2 linked regions of the Latilactobacillus sakei subsp. sakei DSM 20017 = JCM 1157 genome follow. The protein of the gene in region 1 interacts with the protein of each later gene in a pairwise test. Links are inferred from orthologs where the notes say so. Each region holds a gene or a part of one and is shown on either strand. Other genes may lie near its edges.

The links.
Region 2: the proteins of lpdA (region 1) and pcrA interact in binary tests that used the Escherichia coli proteins (3 or more experiments, as listed by UniProt). The link is inferred for Latilactobacillus sakei subsp. sakei DSM 20017 = JCM 1157 from one-to-one orthologs.

Annotation. Positions count from the first base shown.
Region 1 is NZ_AP017929.1:1,346,067-1,349,326, forward strand. Bases 187-3,111 are described here. They hold lpdA (dihydrolipoyl dehydrogenase), read left to right. Parts: upstream 187-908; coding sequence 909-2,315; downstream 2,316-3,111. Other genes in these bases: LEUCM_RS06770 (dihydrolipoyllysine-residue acetyltransferase), read left to right, coding at 187-901; LEUCM_RS06780 (UPF0223 family protein), read left to right, coding at 2,460-2,744; LEUCM_RS06785 (inositol monophosphatase family protein), read left to right, coding at 2,761-3,111. Outside these bases: more of LEUCM_RS06770, read left to right, coding at 1-186; more of LEUCM_RS06785, read left to right, coding at 3,112-3,260. UniProt on the Escherichia coli protein: Lipoamide dehydrogenase is a component of the glycine cleavage system as well as of the alpha-ketoacid dehydrogenase complexes.
Region 2 is NZ_AP017929.1:907,236-910,516, forward strand. Bases 60-3,005 are described here. They hold pcrA (DNA helicase PcrA), read left to right. Parts: upstream 60-394; coding sequence 395-2,617; downstream 2,618-3,005. Other genes in these bases: LEUCM_RS04505 (HAD family hydrolase), read right to left, coding at 60-194. Outside these bases: more of LEUCM_RS04505, read right to left, coding at 1-59; NAD-dependent DNA ligase LigA, read left to right, coding at 3,096-3,281. UniProt on the Escherichia coli protein: A helicase with DNA-dependent ATPase activity. Unwinds DNA duplexes with 3'-5' polarity. Translocates on single-stranded DNA with 3'-5' polarity. Initiates unwinding more efficiently from a nicked substrate than double-stranded DNA.

The sequences.
Region 1 (3,260 bases):
AAATAACGTGGATATTAGCCAAGTGCCAGCAACTGGTAAACACGGGCGCACAACAAAAGCGGATATCCAAAACTTCATGCAAAATGGCGCTGCACCAATTGCTTCAACGACAACAACTGATACTAAGAGTGCCCCTGCAACAACAGCGACACCTGAACCAGCAGTAGCCGTTAAACCTTATGAATCCGCAACACCAGAACTTGAAACACGTGAAAAGATGTCACCAACACGAAAAGCAATTGCTAAAGCAATGGTGACAAGCAAACATACTGCACCACACGTAACATTATTTGATGAGGTTGAAGTTTCTAAATTAATGACCCATCGTAAGAAATTTAAGGATGTTGCTGCTAAGAAAGATATTAAGTTAACCTTCTTACCATACATTGTTAAGGCTTTAGTAACTGTTTTACGTGATTTCCCAACGTTGAACGCCTCAATTGACGACACAACAAGCGAAATTGTTTATAAACACTACATTAATGTCGGCATCGCAACCGATACTGATCACGGCCTTTATGTACCAAACATTAAAGATGCCGACAGCAAGAGTATCTTTGCCATCGCTAAGGAAATTGGCGAAAACACTCAAAAAGCTTTAGATAATAAGTTAAAACCTGCTGAAATGAGTGGCGGTTCAATGACGATTAGTAACATCGGGTCAATCGGTGGTGGTTGGTTTACACCAGTTGTTAACTACCCTGAAGTGGCTATCCTAGGGGTTGGCCGTATCGGCACAGAACCAATTGTTAACGAAGATGGCGAACTTGCAGTTGGTAAAGTCTTGAAATTATCATTATCATTTGATCACCGTTTAATTGATGGTGGGACTGCGCAACGTGCAATGAACGAATTAAAAGAATTATTAGCTGATCCAGAGCTACTATTGATGGAAGGATGATTTAAAAATGGTTGTAGGTGATTTTGCAATTGAATTAGAAACTGTCGTTATTGGTTCTGGACCTGGGGGCTACGTTGCTGCCATTCGAGCAGCTGAAATGGGTCAAAAAGTAACGGTTATTGAACGTGAAAATATCGGTGGGATTTGTTTGAACGTCGGCTGTATCCCTTCTAAAGCGTTAATCTCTGCAGGTCATCGTTTGCAAGAAGCTAAGAATTCCGAAGTTTTCGGAGTTTCAACAACGGGTGCAACGCTTAATTTTGCAAAGACGCAAGACTGGAAACAACACCAAGTTGTCGAAAAATTAACGGGCGGCATTTCAATGTTGTTCAAAAAACACAAAATTGATGTCTTAGACGGTTCTGCCTTTTTAGTTGATGAACATAGCTTACGGGTCATTAAAGAAGAAAGTGCACAAACTTATAGTTTCAAGAACTTAATCATCGCAACTGGTAGTCGCCCAATTGAAATTAAGGGCTTCAAGTTCAACAAACGCGTGATTGATTCAACCGGTGGTTTAAACTTAACAGAAGTGCCTAAGGAATTAGTTGTGATTGGCGGGGGTTACATCGGTTCTGAATTAGCAGGTGCTTACGCTAACTTGGGCGCCCACGTCACCATTCTTGAAGGAACGGATTCAATTTTGCCAAACTTCGAAAAAGACATGGTGCAACTTGTAACGAAGAACTTCAAGACTAAGGGTGTCGATGTGATTACCGGTGCTATGGCTAAAGAATCAATCGAAACAGATCAAAACGTGACTGTTAAATACGAAGTTGGCGGCAAGGAAGAACAATTGGTTGCCGATTATGTCATGGTAACTGTTGGTCGTCGTCCTAATACTGATGATATGGGCTTGGAACAAGCTGGTATCAAGATGGCTGATCGTGGTTTAATCGAAGTTGATCAACAAGGTCAAACCAATATCAAAGGCATCTACGCTATTGGTGATATTGTTGCCGGTGCTGCGTTGGCTCATAAAGCGAGCTATGAAGCTAAAATTGCTGCAGAAGCAATCGCTGGTAAAAAAGTGATTGTGGACTACAAAGCAATGCCAGCAGTTTGTTATACCGATCCAGAATTGGCAACCACTGGTTTAACGGTTGCTGAAGCAAAAGAAAAAGGCTATAACGCCAAAGGCTTTAAGTTCCCATTTGCTGCTAACGGTCGTGCTTTATCATTAGCGGATACTGAAGGTTTTGTACGCTTAGTAACGAATGTTGACGATAATACGTTGCTTGGTGCACAAGTAGCAGGCGTTGGTGCTAGCGACTTGATCTCAGAATTAACCTTAGCAATTGAATCAGGGATGAATGCGGAAGATTTAGCCTTAACAATTCACCCACATCCAACATTGAGTGAAGCAATTATGGATGACGCTGAATTAGCACTAGGCTTACCAATTCACATCTAACACTGGAGGGTTCGTCATGAATTGTGACGGCCCTTTTTGTATACACTTGCTAAAACGATTCGACAGTTCCTAAAAAAATGCGCTATAATGATTGATATTAAAAACGTCAATTTTGCTTAAATTGACTTAAATTTAGGAGTACTTATGCAAACTAACTATAGCTATCCTTTAGAATCAGATTGGACACCAGAAGAAGTGGTTCAAGTCATGCATTTATATAATCTTGTTGAACAAGCTTATGAATTTGGCGCTAAAGTTGAAGATTTAAACGTGGCCTACCGTGATTTTAAACAAGTCGTTCGAAGCAAGATGATTGAAAAACAACTTGATAAGGCTTTTACGGAAGCTTCTGGTTATTCAATCTATCGTTGTATGCAAACTGCTCAAAAGAGTGGCCGGGCACAAATTAAGATGACGACTAATAATTGAAAGTAGATGAAAACAGATGGAACAAGAGGCGCTATATCAATTAAGTCGTTCATTACAAAAGTGGGTACTTGAAGCAGCCGCTGAAACACGCAAAAAGATGACACAGCCTTTAGAAATTATGACTAAATCAAGTCGTAATGATTTAGTGACCAACGTCGACTGCGCTAACCAAGCCTTTTTCGCAGAACAAATCAAAGTGGAATACCCAATGGCGCAATTAGTCGGAGAAGAAGGGGCCAATGTCGGTGCTGGTGATTGGCATAATGGTCTAACTTTTTTCGTCGACCCAATTGATGGCACAATGAATTTTGTTAAGCAACAGGAAAATTTTGCGATTATGATCGGGGTCTACGAAGATGGACAAGCCTTATTCGGGATTATTTACGATGTGATGGCTGATCAACTTTTCTGGGGTGGTCCGCAATTAGGAATTTTCCGCAATGAACAAGCCTTAGAACAGGCAGCGGACCAACCGCTATCGGAAGGCTTAATCTGCGTTAATACACGCATGTTGGT
Region 2 (3,281 bases), 440 kb from region 1 along the record:
CCGCCATTAAAAGCAACTTGTGGGGTTGTCAGTGCGAGTTGCTCAACCGTCGCCTGCATTTCTTGCGGCGAACGGGCTGAAACTAATGAGATTGGTAGCGGGCTTGTTTTGACCGTTGCGATATCTTTTTCGGAAAGTTGTCCCGCCTGGTTTAACAATGTGCCATCTAAGTCAGAAAAAATATATTTAATCATAATGAATGCCACCTTTCTTGGATTAATGTGAGTATAATTTATGAAACGCGTCCCAGGTCAAGGCATAAGATTGACCAGAATTGTAATCCGGTTACTAAGGCGTGTTCGCTTTTTTCTACCTATCTAGTTTGTTATAATAAAGACTAATTGCAATTACGGAAGGATGACTATATTTGTCTGAACAAGAGCTCTTAAAAGGAATGAATCCCGAACAAGCTGAGGCGGTTCTAACAACTGAAGGGCCACTGTTAATTATGGCGGGTGCCGGCAGTGGTAAAACGCGGGTGTTAACGCACCGTGTTGCGTATTTAATTGAAGAAAAACATGTATTGCCATGGCGCATTTTAGCCATCACTTTTACCAATAAAGCAGCGCGCGAAATGCGTGAACGGGTGGGCAACTTACTAGGCGAAGGTGCTCAAGATGTTTGGGTTTCAACCTTCCATGCCCTTTGTGTGCGGATTTTACGACGTGAAATTGAACAAATCGGCTATAACCGGGCCTTCACGATTGCGGATCCTTCTGAACAATTGACGTTGATGCGCCATGTTTGTCGGGACTTAAATATCGATACTAAAAAATATGAACCCAAAGCAATTTTAGGGACAATCAGTAAAGCAAAAAATGCGCTTCAAACACCAGCGGACTATCAAGGTTTAGCGAATGGGCCATTTGAAAAGATGGCGGCCAAATGCTATACAGAATACCAAAAACGACTCCATCAAAACCAAGCACTTGATTTTGATGATTTAATCATGCAAACAATTCGCTTATTTAGAGAAAATAAGGAAACTTTGGCACATTATCAAGAAAAATTCCAATACATTCACGTTGACGAATATCAAGATACTAATGAAGCGCAATACACATTGGTGAATATGTTAGCTGAGAAGTATCAAAATCTCTGTGTTGTTGGGGATGCCGATCAAAGTATTTACGGTTGGCGGGGTGCTGATATCAGCAATATCATGAACTTTGAACATGATTATCCAGACGCTAAATCAGTGATGTTGGAACAAAATTACCGGTCAACCAAGACCATTTTGGAAGCCGCTAATGGGGTCATTAACCGCAATACTTTCCGGAAACCAAAGGAATTGTGGACCCAAAATGAAGAAGGCCAACCGATTACGTATTATCGAGGCCAGAGTGAACGCGACGAATCTTTATTTGTCATCACGAAGATCCAAGAAGAAATGCAAAAAAATAACCGTAAATACGGCGACTTTGCAGTGTTATATCGGACTAATGCGCAATCTCGGACAATTGAAGAAGCGTTTGTTAAAGCTAACATGCCTTATAAAATGGTCGGCGGACACAAATTCTACGACCGGAAAGAAATTAAGGATATCCTCGCTTATTTACGTTTAGTCGTTAATGCGGCCGATTCAATGAGTTTTGAACGGATCGTCAACAGCCCTAAACGGGGGATTGGCCCTGGCACGCTTGAAAAATTAGGGCAGTTTGCCGATGATCACCAATGGTCATTATTGGAAGCGGCACAAAATGCTGAATTATCAACGATTCCCGCTAGAAGTCGCAATACTTTAATCGACTTTGGGAACGTCATTGGTGATTTAGCGAAGATGCGTGAATTCTTAAACGTGACGGACTTGACCGAACAATTATTGGACAAGACCGGCTACAAGAAGGCACTTGAAGTTGAAAATACACTAGAATCACAAACCCGTTTAGAAAATATTGAAGAATTACTATCTGTAACGAAACAATTTGATGAGCATTATGAACCCGAAGAAGAAGACAGTGATTTATTTGTGGACTTCTTAGCGGAATTATCATTGGTTTCTGATTTGGATTCTGTTGAAGAAGAAGCTAGTGAAGTCACGATGATGACCTTGCATGCGGCTAAAGGCCTTGAGTTCCCAGTAGTCTTTTTAATGGGGATGGAAGAAGGTATTTTCCCACTATCACGGGCGTTATTGGAAGAAGACGAGTTAGAAGAAGAACGGCGTTTGGCGTATGTTGGAATTACCCGTGCTGAAAGTAAGCTTTATTTAACGAATGCTTATTCACGGATGTTGTATGGTCGTCAACAAAGTAACCAAGCTTCACGATTTGTTGGTGAAATTGATGATAAATTATTGGATTACGCGAGCGGCAATGCCGGCAGTATTCCAGAACGTAAGCTACCATTTGGCAAGTCGAATAGCTACGCCAGAGCAACCGCTACGACGTATAACGGGCCTAAAACAACCACTAGTCATAAAATTGCCGATACAACCGGTGGCGATAAGAGTGGTAGTTGGCAAGCGGGCCAAAAAGTCCAACATAAGAAGTGGGGCATTGGCACAGTCGTCAAGGTCAACGGCACAGGCGGCGACCAAGAACTAGACATCGCCTTCAAGGAACAAGGTGTCAAGAGACTACTAGCAAGCTTTGCACCAATAGAAAAAGTAGAATAAAGTGCGCAAGCAGGCGATTATACTCTGAGGATTAGTGTAATACCGCAAATAACCGGAAGAGTACGCTGCTGGAGCACGTTTAAAATCAGAGTGTCTTTTTACACGGGTAGTTTCTGAGTATAGCTCAGTCTGTCAAATAATCGATGCAATCGATTATTTGACAGACGTGGCTAGACGGAAGAAATTGTGTCAAAAACACGTTTAAAATCAGAGTGGCTTTTTGTTGTGTTTAGCAACTGAGCATTAATACAAAATAGCACTTAATCAAGGTTTTAAGATTAAGGGATATTTTAGATTAAGCGGAAGTTGTTACAACAAAAAGCACGTTTCAAAATCAGAGTGCGACGGTAGGCGCCTATATTTTGAGCATTAACTGGATTTGACGAATTGACGATGTAATCGACGATTTGGCAAATTTTGTTAAGCACAGAAATATGCCTAACAGAGCACGTTTCAATCCAACAAAGGAGTGTCCAATATGGGTTTAGCCAAACCAGTTGAAGATTATACCCAGAGTGAGGCGGCTTCACTTGCGCAACAATTGCGCGATCAATTAGCCGACTACAGTCAGGCGTACTATACACAGGATGCGCCCTTAGTGGAAGATCATGTGTACGATGAGTTGTATCGTGATTTAGAGCAGCTCGAAGCCGCTTTTCCGGTG